Regions from separate parts of the Streptomyces sp. NEAU-174 genome, predicted to be linked through region 2. Evidence: riboswitches for the same ligand, from Rfam matches in the RefSeq annotation. Region 2 holds a riboswitch; the other holds the start of a gene.
What was found. Region 2 has a riboswitch for glycine ahead of gcvP (aminomethyl-transferring glycine dehydrogenase). Riboswitches for the same ligand answer to the same signal wherever they lie in the genome.
Positions count from the first base shown of each region.

Region 1 (7,042 bases), on a different contig from region 2:
GCCAGCCGCCCTCGAAGGGGGCGGAATTCACCAGCGCCGGATCGTTCACCACGTCCTCGTTGATCTCGGTGACCTCACCGGAGACCGGCGTGTACAGATCGCTGACCGACTTGGTGGACTCCAGCTCACCGCAGGTGTCACCGGCGGAGACCGTGGAGCCGACGTCCGGGAGCTGGACATAGACGACATCGCCGAGCGCGTTGGCCGCGAATTCGGTGATGCCGATCGTCGACACGCCGTCCTCGTCGGCGGCCGACAGCCACTCGTGCTCCTTGCTGTACCGCAGCTGCTGGGGGTTGCTCATGGTCCGATTCTCCTGGATACGGGGGAGTGCTTGGGAAACGGGTCTTAGCTGGTGGGATGCGACGCCGAGGGGATACGGCGCCGAGGGGGCGGGATGGGCCGGGGCCCTGCTCGCGTTCGGAGAGGCCCGGCGACGGGCCGGGGCACCGCTCACGCCCGGGGAAACGTCAGCGCTCGCGCTTGTAGAAGGGGAGCGCCACGACCTCGTACGGCTCCCGGGCGCCGCGGATGTCCACGAAGACCCCCTCGGTGCCGGGCTTCGCGTACTCCGGGTCCACGTACGCCATCGCGATGGGCTTGCCCAGCGTCGGGGAGGGCGCGCCCGAGGTGACCTGGCCGATCGCCGAGCCGTCGGCGGCCACCACGGCGTATCCGGCGCGCGGCACCCGGCGGCCTGAAGCGATCAGGCCGACCAGGGTGCGCGGGGTGACGGTGTCCGCCTGGCGGGACGCGGCCTCCAGGGCCTCGCGGCCGACGAAGTCGCCCGGCTTGTCGAACTTCACCACCCGGCCGAGCCCCGCGTCGAAGGGGGTGGTGTCGGTGGTCAGCTCATGCCCGTACAGCGGCATGCCCGCCTCGAGGCGCAGGGTGTCCCGGCAGGAGAGACCGCAGGGGACCAGGCCCGCCGGGGCCCCGGCCTCGGTCAGCGCCTCCCAGACCCGCTCGGCGTCGTCCGGCGCCAGGAACAGCTCGAAGCCGTCCTCGCCCGTGTAGCCGGTGCGGGCGATCAGGGCGGGGACGCCGGCGACGGTGCCCGGCAGCCCGGCGTAGTACTTCAGCCCGTCCAGGTCGGCGTCGGTCAGGCGCTTCAGGATCCCCGGGGACTCGGGGCCCTGGACGGCGAGCAGCGCGTAGGCGTCGCGGTCGTCCCGCACGGTCGCCTCGAAACCGGCGGCCCGCCCGGTCAGCGCGTCCAGCACCACCTGGGCGTTGGCGGCGTTGGCCACGACCAGGAACTCCTCGTCCCCGAGGCGGTAGACGATCAGGTCGTCCAGGATGCCGCCCTCGTCGTCGCAGATCATGGTGTAGCGGGCGCGGCCCACGGCGAGCGCGGACAGCCGGCCGACCAGCGCGTGGTCCAGGGCGTCCCCGGCCTGCGGACCGATGAGAGAGATCTCACCCATGTGGGAGAGGTCGAAGAGCCCGGCGCGGGTGCGCACCGCGGTGTGCTCGTCGCGCTCGCTGCCGTAGCGCAGCGGCATGTCCCAGCCGGCGAAGTCGGTCATGGTGGCGCCGAGCGCGCGGTGCCGCGCGTCCAGCGCGGTACGGCGTGGGGTGGGCGGGGCGTCGGTCACGATTCAGGCTCCAGAGGTCGGGGTCGCGCGACGGCGAGGACGGACGGCAAGGACGCGTGCGCCCTCCCCATCTGTCATCGGAACCTGAGAGGTTCGCCGTGACGCCCGTAAGGGGCCCGGTTTGCACCTTGGGTGGAGCCGCGCCCGGGCGGCCCGCTTTTCAGATCTGCCTCGTCCGTGCGGTATCGGGGCCTGAGAGATTCAAGGGAGGACTTGCTCCTTCGGCGCCCCGGACACCCGGCACGGATGCCGGTGACCAAGGACTCTCCCGCGCGGATTCAAGCGGCCGGTATGGAGTTGCGCGGACATCATCGCATGTATGGCCGAGAAGGGAAGCCCCGATCCGACCGGGCTCCGGCCGCCCGGACAGGGGCAGCCTTGCCCGACATTACCTTTTCTTGACACTCTGCGGGTACGAGCAGCGTTGACCGACCTGGGAGGACGATCACGGTGCATGGGCAGGGAACGTACGCGACAACACAGAGGCTCCTGCCGGCGCGGCGTGGGCGCATCCCCTCCGGGTCGACGGCCCGCCCCGGTCGAAGAAGCGCGGTGCACGATCTGCGCGCCGGGGCGGAGGGTGGCGGCGCGGGCCCGCGTGAGCTGCGGTTTCCGGCAGGGGATGTGCTGGTCGCCTCCGGGCTGCCGGGCAGCGGCAAGAGCACCCTGATCAACCGGACGGTGCCGCTTCTGGACGAGACGGGCGCGGCCGTGATCAGGGTCGACTCGCAGAACACCCGCGAGGCGTGGGAGCGTCGGCTGCCCGGCTGGCTGCCGTACGCGCTCTACCGCCCGCTGGTCCGGTACGCCCACTACGCCGGGCTGCACCGGGCGCTGCGCTCGGGCGCGAGCGTCGTGGTGCACGACTGCGGCGCGCTGCCGTGGGTGCGCCGCTGGCTGGCCCGGGACGTGCGGCGCCGGGGCCGCGGCCTCCATATGGTGCTGCTGGACGTGGGCGCCACGGAGGCGCTGGAGGGCCAGGCCGCCCGTGGCCGCGGGGTCTCCGCCTACGCCTTCGGGCGGCATCTGCGCGCGATGCGGCGGCTGATCACCGGGATGGAGGAGGGGCGGCCGCCGCGGGGGTGCGCGTCGGCGGTGCTGCTGGACCGGCGAGGCGCGAGCGCGCTGCGCTGCATCTCCTTCGAGTGAGCGCGCCGCTCCCTCGGAGGTGGCCGGAAATCGACCATCGGCATCACACAGCGTGACGAGGGCGGGTCCGGGCGAGGTGGGGAAGTGCTGTGGAGATCGCCGCCGACCCCTCCGGCCCCGGGCCGCCCAGCGGTTAGGGTGCTTCGGGCAGGTCGGACGAGATGGCGGTTGGACGAAGATGAGCTTCCCGGAGCAGTACGGAGTGGCCCCGGCGCACGGAGGATTCCCGGACGGCGGATATGCCGCGCAACCGGCGTTTCCCGGCAATGAGCTCGAAGAGGTGATGGCCGCCTCCGTCGGCGTCCCCGGGGCCGGAGCGCGCATCGTCGAGACGCTCTCCCGCAGCCACCTCTGGATCCCGCTGCCCAACGGCGGGGGCCCGGGCAGCCCGAGCCTCGATCTGCCCACGATGGAGATCGACGGCGGCGCGTATGTCCCGGTGTTCAGCTCCGAGCAGCAGTTCCTCCAGCTCGTCGGCTCCCATATGTCCTTCACCATCGCCCCGGCCGTGGAGTTCGCCCGCGGGCTGCCGCCCCAGCTCGGCATCGCGGTGAACCCCGGCGGCGCGGTGGTCGTACCGCTGCCTCCGCCCGCCGTCCGGGAGTTGTGCCGCGCCGGGCGTACCGAGCTCGACGGTCCGGCCGCCGGTGGCCGGGTCCGGCTCTTCGAACCGGACTGGCAGGACGAGCCGGTGGACTTCCTGGCCGCCGCCGGGATCGAGTTCGCCAAGGGCACCGGGGTGCGGACCGCCCGGCGCGCCCTGGCCAGCGTCGAGGGCGACGAGCCGGCGCTCTTCGTCGGGGTGCAGCTCGACGAGCCCGACCCCGCGGGGCAGGCGCGCGCGGTGGAGGCGCTGGGCCGCGCCCTCGGTGCGGTGCCGGTGCCGTGGAAGGTTCAGCTGGTGCTGCTGGACGTGGCGCAGGGCGATCCGGTGGCCGACTGGATGCTGGGACGGGTGCGTCCGTTCTACGACCGTGACCTCTGACTCACCCCTGGGTCCGCTGCCGCGGCCCGTAAGCTGGTTTGATGACCAGGAGGGGTGCGGGCACGCTCCCCGGTGAGGTGTGGGCAAGGCGATGAGAAGGGGCGGACCCAGGTGAGCGCGGGCGCGGATTGGGGGGCGGCGGCCGGCCAGGTTGAGCGAGCGTTGCAGCAGGTCGCTCCCGGCCGGTACGACGCCTACGAGGCGCTGCTGCACGCCATCGGCGAGGGCCAGGTCTGGATGCTGCTGTGGCACGGTGCGCCCGGCTCGCCCGACGCCCAGTACGGGAACATGGACGTGGACGGCCTCGGTTACGCCCCGTGTGTGACCTCGGCGCAGGAACTGGCCGCCAGTGGCTGGAACCGCGCGCACGAGGTGGCCGACGGACGCCTCATCGCCGACTCGCTCTACCGCGACCGCTACGGCCTCTGGCTCAACCCCCACGCCCGCGGCGGTGGAGTGGGCATCCCCTGGCCGGACCTGCGCCGGATCGCGGGCGGTCTGGACCGGCTGCCCGCCGGGCCGCTGCGGCTGTCCGATCCCGCCATCGACATCCCCCAGTTCTACGCCCTGTTGGGGCAGAACGCGCATCGCACCGCCGCGGTGCGCTCGTTGCGGCGCGCCTGGGTGCAGCCCTCGCTGGGCGCCCCGTACCTGGCGATCGGCCTGGATCTGTACGACACCGGCGCGGCGGCGGTGCAGTCGGTGCGGGTGATGATGGAGCAGTCGATCACCGCGGTGCCGGACGGGCTGCCGGTCTCCACGGTCGCGCTCTCGGACGAGTACGACCCCGTCGCCATGTGGATGCGGGCCAACGCCCGCCCGTTCTTCGACCGTGACGCCTATGGCGCCGCGCCCGCCGCGCCGCCGTCGTACGGCTACGGCTATCCGCCGCCGCGTCCCGCGTACTGAAGCCACCCCGTCCCACGTATCGGGCCCACCCCGTCCCGCGTACCGGGCCCACCGCGTCCCGCGTACCGGGCCCACCCCGTCCCGCGTACCGGGCCACCCCGTCCCACGTATCGAGCCACCGGGTCCCGCCGCGCACTGAGCCGCGCACCGATTGACGGGATTGCCCGACCGGCCTTCCGCCCCAATCGGGCCGAACACACCATTACGGGCGCGAGGTTACTGCTGCGTTCTCGTGTCGCGACCGTCCGTATAGCGGAGCGGTACTCCTCACATCACGGTTAGGCATCCATTGCCCGGGAGTACTGGCGGGTGATCACAAACGCGTTGAAGACTCCCGCTCCAAGGGGTGCGGTTCCTGCGTACGACCCCTTCCAGAAAGGTTCCGTACCAGAACGCGACTTTCACCCAGGTGATGAACAAAGCCGCTACAGCGGCGAGTCGTGGGCCGGTCACCACCGGTCGAGAGGGGTCTCCACCACGATGACGGCACCATTGCACGGCACGAGCACGGACAGCGATCCGGTGGCGACTGCCGATGTAGCGGCGGATGTGGTCAAAGCGTCCGTCGAAGGCAGATCGCTGCGGCAGATCGCCTGGTCACGCCTGAAGCGGGACAAGCTCGCACTGACGGGTGGCATCGTTGTCGTCTTCCTCGTGCTGGTGGCGATCTTCGCTCCGCTCATCGTGAGTCTGCTCGGGCATCCGCCCAATGAGTTCCACCAGGAGGAGATCGACCCGCTGTTCGGCACCCCGAAGGGGTCCATGGGCGGTATCAGCTCGGACTTCCTGTTCGGTGTGGAGCCGTCCAACGGCCGCGACGTCTTCAGCCGGGTCATCTACGGCGCCCGGATCTCGCTGCTGGTGGCCTTCCTCGCGGCGGTGGTCGCGGTGGTCCTCGGCACCATCTTCGGCATCATCGCCGGATACTTCGGCGGCTGGGTGGACTCGCTGATCAGCCGGGTGATGGACATGCTGCTGGCCTTCCCGCAGCTGCTCTTCATCATCTCCCTGGTCTCGGTGCTCCCCAACGACCTGCTGGGACTGACCGGCAGCGGGGTGCGCATCGCGATCCTGGTCTCGGTCATCGGCTTCTTCGGCTGGCCGTACGTCGGCCGCATCGTGCGCGGCCAGACGCTGTCGCTGCGCGAGAAGGAGTACATCGAGGCCGCGCGGAGCCTGGGCGCCGGCCGGCGCTACATCCTCTTCCGCGAGCTGCTGCCCAACCTGGTGGCGCCGATCACCGTCTACACGACGCTCATGATCCCCACCAACATCCTCACCGAGGCCGCGCTCAGCTTCCTCGGCGCGGGCGTGAAGCCGCCCACCGCCTCCTGGGGGCAGATGCTCTCCAAGGCGGTCGGCACCTATGAGGACGATCCGATGTTCATGATCATCCCGGGTCTGGCGATCTTCGTCACGGTGCTGGCCTTCAACCTCTTCGGCGACGGCGTCCGCGACGCACTGGACCCGAAGGGCACCCGATGACGGTGCGGCACACGGCCGCCCGGTCGTACTCGAACGCAATCAGCAGCCCCTGCCACATCCGGCAGACGGCTCCCCAAGGTATTCCGCGGCGCCATGCCCAGGACCGCTCTAACCCGGAGGTTGCAGCAACTATGAAACGGCTCTCGAGAAGCAGGCGGATCGCCGGAGCGGCGGCTGTCGTCGGCGCTCTCCTGGCCACCGCCGCCTGCGGCGGTGGCAGTTCCGACGACGAGGGCTCGGGTGCCGGGTTCAACGCCGCGGTGAAGGGTGTCGCAGCCAAGTCCGCCAAGAAGGGCGGCACCCTCAAGTTCATCAACAAGCAGGAGTTCGACTCCCTCGACCCGCAGCGTCAGTACTACGGGTTCGCCTGGGACTTCTCCCGCTTCTACGCGCGCCAACTGATCTCCTACACGCCGAAGCCGGGCAACGCCGCGAACGAGCTGACCCCGGACCTCGCCACCTCCACCGGCAAGATCACCAACGGTGGCAAGACCTACACCTACACCCTGCGCGACGGGATCACCTGGGAGGACGGCTCCCCGATCACGTCCAAGGACGTCAAGTACGGCATCGAGCGCATCTGGGCCAAGGACGTCGTCTCCGGCGGCCCCGGCTATCTGCGCCAGGTCCTGGACCCCAAGGGCGAGTACAAGGGCCCGTACAAGGACAAGTCCAAGGACAAGCTGGGCCTGAAGGCGATCCAGACGCCGAACGACAAGACCATCGTCTTCAACCTCGCCAAGCCCAACGGTGACTTCGAGCAGATGCTCGCGATGCCGACCGGCTCCCCGGTGAAGGCGGACAAGGACACCGGCGCCAAGTACACCAACCGGCCGTTCTCCTCCGGTCCGTACAAGGTCCAGTCGTACACCCCGGGCAAGAGCCTGTCGCTGGTCCGCAACACCAACTGGAAGAA
Region 1 is NZ_JBQTCE010000003.1:214,650-221,691, reverse strand. Features, by position in the region: gene gcvH (glycine cleavage system protein GcvH) at 1-304, opposite strand, end outside; gene gcvT (glycine cleavage system aminomethyltransferase GcvT) at 471-1,598, opposite strand; glycine riboswitch at 1,769-1,879, opposite strand; gene ACT2CW_RS10355 (AAA family ATPase) at 2,043-2,747, shown strand; gene ACT2CW_RS10350 (enhanced serine sensitivity protein SseB) at 2,926-3,732, shown strand; gene ACT2CW_RS10345 (enhanced serine sensitivity protein SseB C-terminal domain-containing protein) at 3,844-4,641, shown strand; gene ACT2CW_RS10340 (ABC transporter permease) at 5,122-6,126, shown strand; gene ACT2CW_RS10335 (ABC transporter substrate-binding protein) at 6,258-7,042, shown strand, end outside.
Region 1: it holds a riboswitch for glycine, as region 2 does, so the genes downstream of both, gcvT (glycine cleavage system aminomethyltransferase GcvT) here and gcvP (aminomethyl-transferring glycine dehydrogenase) in region 2, are expected to answer to the same signal.

Region 2 (7,042 bases):
AGACCGGGCCGACGCCGGTGGCCGGACCGGCGGCGGGCTGAAGCGGATGGTTGGGGAGGTAGGGCGCCAGGTGCTCGCGCACCGCGATCGGGCCGACGCCGGGGCCGCCGCCGCCGTGCGGGATGCAGAAGGTCTTGTGCAGGTTCAGATGCGAGACATCGCCGCCGAACCGGCCCGGCTCGGCGAGCCCGACCAGCGCGTTGAGGTTGGCGCCGTCCACGTAGACCTGGCCGCCCGCGTCGTGCACGGTCGCGCAGATCTCGGTGATGTGCTCCTCGAACACCCCGTGGGTGGAGGGGTAGGTGACCATCAGGACGGCCAGCTGGTCGCCGTACTGCTCGATCTTGGCGCGCAGGTCGTCGGTGTCCACCTCGCCGTCCTGGCCGGTCTTGACCACGACGACCTTCATACCGGCCATCACGGCGCTGGCGGCGTTGGTGCCGTGCGCGGAGGACGGGATCAGGCAGACGGTGCGCTGGGTGTCCCCGTTGGCCCGGTGGTAGGCGCGCACCGCCAGCAGTCCGGCGAGCTCGCCCTGGGACCCGGCGTTCGGCTGGAGCGAGACCTTGTCATAGCCGGTGACCTCGGCCAGCCGCTCCTCCAGCTCACGGATCAGGGTCAGATAGCCCTGGGCCTGCTCGGCCGGTGCGAAGGGGTGCAGCGCGCCGAACTCCGGCCAGGTGACCGGCTCCATCTCGGCGGTCGCGTTGAGCTTCATGGTGCAGGAGCCCAGCGGGATCATGCCCCGGTCCAGGGCGTAGTCCCGGTCGGCCAGGGGGCGCAGATAGCGCAGCATCGCGGTCTCGGAGCGGTGCTGGTGGAAGACCGGGTGGGCCAGATAGCCGTCCTGGCGCAGCAGGGCCGCAGGCAGCGCGTCCGGCGCCGAGGCGTCCAGCTCGTCGATCCCGGGGATCCCGGAGGCGTCGCCGTTGCCGCCGTCCACCCCGAAGGCGGACCATACGGCGGCGAGCTGCGCGCGGCCGGTGGTCTCGTCGCAGGCGATGCCGACGTGGTCGGCGTCGGTCAGCCGGAGGTTGACCCCGGCCTCGCGGGCCGCGGCGACGACCTCGGCGGCCCGGCCCGGCACCCGCGCGGTGAGGGTGTCGAAGAACGCGCCGTGCACCACCTCGACACCGCCGGTCCGCAGCCCCTCGGCGAGCACGGAGGCGTAGCGGTGGGTGCGGCGGGCGATCGCCGCGAGCCCGTCCGGGCCGTGGTAGACGGCGTACATCCCGGCCATCACGGCCAGCAGCACCTGAGCGGTGCAGATGTTGCTGGTGGCCTTCTCCCGGCGGATGTGCTGCTCACGGGTCTGAAGCGCCAGCCGGTACGCCTTGTCGCCGTCGGCGTCCACGGAGACCCCGACCAGCCGGCCGGGCAGGTTGCGGGCGTAGGCGTCGCGCACCGCCATGAAACCGGCGTGCGGCCCGCCGAAGCCCATCGGGACGCCGAACCGCTGGCTGCTGCCCACCGCGATGTCCGCGCCCAGCTCACCGGGCGAGGTGAGCAGGGTGAGCGCGAGCAGATCGGCGGCGACGGTGACGACGGCGCCCAGCTCATGGGCGCGCTCGATGACCGGGCGCGGATCGCGCACCACACCGGAGGCGCCCGGGTACTGGAGCAGCACGCCGAAGACCCCGCGCTCGGCGATCTCGTCCGGGATGCCCTCGGCCAGGTCGGCGACGACGACCTCGACACCGGTCGGCTCGGCGCGGGTCCGTATGACCGCGACGGTCTGCGGCAGACAGTCGGCGTCGATCAGGAAGACGCCCTCCTTGACCTTGCCGACGCGCCGCGACAGCGCCATCGCCTCGGCGGCCGCGGTGGCCTCGTCCAGCAGCGAGGAACCGGCCGTGGGCAGCCCGGTCAGATCGGCGACGACGGTCTGGAAGTTCAGCAGCGCCTCGAGCCGGCCCTGGGAGATCTCCGGCTGGTAGGGCGTGTACGCGGTGTACCAGGCGGGGTTCTCCAGCACATTGCGCAGGATCACCGGCGGGGTGTGGGTGCCGTAGTAGCCGAGGCCGATCATCGACGGCAGCACCTGGTTGCGGTCGGCGAGCGCGCGCAGCTCGGCGAGGACCTCCGGCTCGCTGCGGGCCGGCGGCAGGGTGTCCAGCGCCTCGGTGCTCTTGATGACGTCCGGTACGGCGGCCTCGGTGAGCTCGTCCAGCGAGCCGAAGCCGACCTGGGCGAGCATCTTGGCCTGTGCCTCGCCGTCCGGGCCGATGTGACGCTGCTCGAACGGAGTACCAGGTTCCAAGTCGGAGAGTGCGATGCGATTGGCGGTCATCTGCGGGGGCCTCCTGGTCTGTGACGACCTACGAGGGGCACCGCGACTCGGGTGCCCGGACGGCCTCCCCCTCTGTCATCTCAACCTGAGAGCTTCACCGGTCCATATACCGCTTGACCGGTTTTCACCGTCGGTGAGGAGGGGCTCCGGAACTGTGCTCGCCCGTGGCCCACCCTGCTTTCCAGAGTGACCTCACCCGCACGGTACGTGTGCCTGAGAGATTCCGGGGAGGGTTTGCTCCTTCGGCGCCTCCGACAGCGTCGACGGAGGACTCTCCCGCACGGGGTTTACAGCCACAGTCAGCGTACCAGCGGTTCTGCCACGGGGGACGGTCGCGGACGTTCGAGTGGCCGAGTGCGGCGATGTGGCTTTTTGTAGGTAGCAATGGGCACTTGCTAACTGCTTGTTCATCTGTTTGCCACCTGTGGGAGAGAGCGTGCAGACCGATATCGACCCGCGGACCCTGATCGGCCGCAAGGCATTCGACCGCGAGGGCGCCAAGATCGGCACCGTGGACGAGGTCTATCTCGACGACGCGACCGGCGAGCCCGAATGGGCGGCGGTACGCACCGGACTGTTCAGCCGGGACGTCTTCGTGCCGCTCGAACCGAGCGAGGTCGTCGGCGACACCCTGCGGGTGCCGTACGACCGGTCCCTGATCAAGGACGCCCCGGACTTCGGGGTGGGCCGCCACCTCTCCCCCGAGCAGGAGCTCCAGCTCTACCACCACTACGGCCTGGACGTCACGGGCTGACCCGGCCCCCGGCCGGGCTCGGGCCCACCGGCCCCCGGGGTCGGCCCGTCCGGGCCCCCGGCCCCTTCCGCTTCCGCCTCCGCCTCCGCGTCCGGGCGCAGCAGTGGTAGCGGGTCGGCGGGCTGTAGCGCCGGGTCGTCCACGGGGAACGTCCGTACCCGGCCCGGTGGCGACCACGGCTCCTCGAAGCGCACGGTCACCCGGCCCACTCCGCTCCCCTGCACCCAGCCCGCCCCGTACTCGGTGTGCCGTACATCGGAGCCCGGGAGCCAGCGCCGCGGCTTCTCAGCGTCCTCAGAAGCCTCTCCCGCGCCCTCTCTCACGGGCTCCGGTCTCTCGGGGCCCGGCGGGCGCCCGGCGTCCCCCAGGGCCTCATGAGCGGCTTGGGCGGGCTGAACGGCTTCCGCGGCCTGGGCGGCCTGGGCAGCTTCCGCGGCCTGGGCGGCTTGGGCGAAGAGATCCTCCTGTGTGAAGTCCGCCAGACCGCTGACGCCGACCCCCAGCAGCCGCACCCCCGCCGTGGTCTCCACCCCGTCGATCAGCCGCGCCGCGGCCTCCCGCACCACCGCCGGGTCGTCGGTCGGCCCGCGCAGGGTCTCCGAACGGGTGAGTGTGGAGAAGTCGTACCGCCGCACCTTGATCACGACCGTCCGCCCCGAGCGGCCCGCCTCGCGCAGCCGCCGCACACAGCGGTCGGCGAGCCGCGCGATCTCCAGCTGCACCCGGGTGCGGTCGGTGAGGTCGACGTCGAAGGTGTCCTCGACCGAGATGGACTTGGCGTCCCGCTCGGCGACGACGGGCCGCTCGTCCCGGCCCTCGGCCATCAGGAACAGCGACCCGCCGTGAGCCCGGCCCAGCAGCCGCACCAGCTCCGCCTCGCCCGCCTCCCGCGTCTCGGCCACGGTGTGGATCCCGGCCCGGCGCAGCGTCTCCGCCGTGGCGGGGCCGACGCCCGGGAGCGTCCGCACCGACATCGGGCCGAGCAGCTCGCGCTCCGTACCGGGCTCGATGACCACCAGGCCGTCCGGCTTGGCCTGCTCCGAACCGATCTTGGCGAGCATCTTGGAGCCGGCGAGCCCCACCGATCCGGTCAGCCCGGTGGCCGCCCGGATGTCGGCCCGCAGCCGCTCCGCCACGGCGCGCGCCGCCTCGACGGTGGGTTCGGTGCCGCCCGCCTCCAGATCGACGAACGCCTCGTCCAGGCTCAGCGGCTCCACCAGAGGCGACAGGGTGTGCAGCAGGGTCATGACCACGTCGCTCACCTTGCGGTAGAGCGCGAAGCGGGGGATGAGGAACGCCGCGTTCGGACACAGGCGACGGGCCTGGCCCATCGCCATGGCCGAGTGCACCCCGAAGACCCGGGCCTCGTAGGAGGCCGTGGCCACCACACCACGCGGCCCCAGACCCCCCACGATCACCGGCTTTCCGCGCAGGCTGGGCTTGGCCGCCTGCTCCGCCGAGGCGTAGAAGGCGTCCATGTCCAGATGGAGAATCGTCGGCGCACCCCTCACACCTCCGATGCTGCCGCACACCACTGACAATGGGGCGGGCAACGGCCGGTGGGGGCGGGCCCGGGGGCGCCGATCAGTTCACCCCGGGGCGCTCGGCAGGAGGTTTCTAACCGGCCCGGTTCCGGCGCGCCGCGAGCTCGTCGGTCGGGTTGTGCCGGACCAGCGTCTCGCCGGTGTCCACCCGCTCGCCGTGCAGCTGGGACAGCGCGCTCTCCACATCCCGCCACACGACGCCCACGGCGATCCCGAAGACGCCCTGGCCGCCCTGGAGGAGGTCCACGACCTCATCGGGCGAGGTGCACTCGTAAACGGTCGCGCCGTCGCTCATGAGCGTCATCTGGGCCAGGTCGTCGAGCTCCCTGGCACGGAGGTGCACCACCGCCGCCCGGATGTTCTGGAGCGACACGCCGGTGTCCAGCAGCCGCTTCACGATCTTGAGGACGACCACGTCCCGGAAGCTGTAGAGCCGCTGACTGCCCGAGCCGTAGGCCGGCCGGACGCTCGGCTCGACCAGCCCGGTGCGGGCCCAGTAGTCCAGCTGGCGGTAGGTGATGCCCGCGGCCGCACACGCGGTGGGTCCGCGGTATCCGATCCGCTCCGTCCCCCCCGCGGCGGGCTCACGCGGCGGTGCGGCCTGTGCCGCGACCCGAGCCTTCAATGCCGGATCGGCCGATGCGCTCCCCTGGAGCGCGTACGGACCTCCGGCCGCCGTGCCGTCGCCGGTGCTTCTCACGCCGACCTCCGTCCTCGACCTGCCATCTTGAAGGTAGGCAGTCACCCGGGGTGCGTCAACGATCGCCACACTCGGCACGCCGAGTGATAATCACCCTAAGAGTGGTTTCCCGTGTCCCTCGTCCGGGAAAGGCTACTCGAATGCGCGAGCGAGGACCGGCATACGGTTCACTGGCTGCTGGTTCCGAAGTCCTCTGGCGAGATCTGGTCGAGGAACTCGCGGAACTTCTCCACCTCGTCCTCCTGCTCGTCCGGGATCGCGATCCCGGCGTCGTCCAGCACGCCGTCACTGCCGTAGATCGGCGTTCCGGTACGAAGCGCGAGCGCTATGGCGTCGGACGGCCGGGCGCTGACCTCCACGCCGCTGGCGAAGACCAGCTCCGCGTAGAAGACCCCCTCGCGCAGATCCGTGATCCGGACCTCCGTGAGCTGCTGGCCGACTGCTTCGAGTACGTCTTTGAAAAGGTCATGGGTCAGCGGGCGCGCCGGAGCCATGCCCTGCTGAGCGAAGGCGATCGCGGTCGCCTCACCTGGTCCGATCCAGATGGGGAGGTAGCGGTCGCCTCCCACTTCACGCAGGAGCACGATCGGTTGGTTGGAGGGCATTTCCACCCGGACACCCACGACGTCGAGCTCGTTCACACAGCAACCCTAGGACGTGCCCGGCCGGTTTGGATAGTCGGGGCCCGGTCGGTCACCGCTCCCGAACCCTCAGAGCCGACCGCACCAGGGCCGCGTGCAGCCGTACGGAGAGCGTGGCGAGCTCCCGCACACTGGCCTCCGCATGCGCTCTGGTCTGCGGATTTCTATGCAACCGCAGCGGGGCGACCACCTGCTCGACCATTCCGGCCTCCCGCTCGGCGGAGGCTTTCATGATTCGCAGATGACGTGGTTCCAGGCCGAAACGACCGAGTTCGGCGATGAGCCGGGCGACGGTCACCGCCTCGATGTCGTACCCGCCGTCCGCGGTCGGCGCGAGCAGCCCGTACGACTCCCATTCGGCCAGCTCCGCCTCGCTGACCTCGGCCGTTGCCAGCAGCTCGGCCCGGCCGACCCGGGCGGCCGTGGGGCCGTCCGGGGCCGCGCCGGGCCCGCCGTCGAGCGGCCCCGGCTGCCGCGCTCCCTGCGAAACGGCAGGAAGCTGCAATGGCTCACCCCGCTCCAGGGCGTCCAGATGCTCCCGGATGACCTTGAGCGGCAGGTAGTGGTCACGCTGCATCCGGAGGATATGGCCGAGCCGCTCCACATCCCGCTGGCTGAATTTGCGGTAGCCGGACGGCGTCCGCCGCGGCTCCACCAGCCCCTCCGACTCCAAGAAGCGGATCTTGGAGATGGTGACCTCGGGGAATTCGTCCCGCAACAGATTCAGCACGGTGCCGATGCTCATCGACCGGCCGCCCGTGGGGGCGGTGCCGGTATCGGCACCGCCCGACGGTGTCTGAAGCATGGACCTCCCCTGACGGGTCAGATGCCGACGCCCCGCTGGCTCGGGTAGAAGACCAGCCGGTACTTACCGATCTGCACCTCGTCCCCACTGGTCAGGACCACCGGCGCGTCGATCTGCTCCCGGTTGACATACGTCCCGTTGAGGCTGCCGACGTCCGAGACGGTGAAGCTGCCGTCCTGGCCGCGCCGGAACTCCACATGGCGGCGGGAGACCGTCACATCGTCCAGGAAGATGTCGCTCTGCGGGTGACGGCCCGCCGTGGTGACATCACTGTCCAGCAGGAAGCGGCTGCCGGAATTCGGCCCGCG
Region 2 is NZ_JBQTCE010000004.1:729,419-736,460, forward strand. Features, by position in the region: gene gcvP (aminomethyl-transferring glycine dehydrogenase) at 1-2,290, opposite strand, end outside; glycine riboswitch at 2,353-2,481, opposite strand; glycine riboswitch at 2,482-2,579, opposite strand; gene ACT2CW_RS15630 (PRC-barrel domain-containing protein) at 2,727-3,044, shown strand; gene ACT2CW_RS15635 (DNA polymerase IV) at 3,020-4,555, opposite strand; gene ACT2CW_RS15640 (MerR family transcriptional regulator) at 4,662-5,288, opposite strand; gene ACT2CW_RS15645 (bifunctional nuclease family protein) at 5,456-5,929, opposite strand; gene ftsR (transcriptional regulator FtsR) at 5,982-6,734, opposite strand; gene ACT2CW_RS15655 (FHA domain-containing protein) at 6,752-7,042, opposite strand, start outside.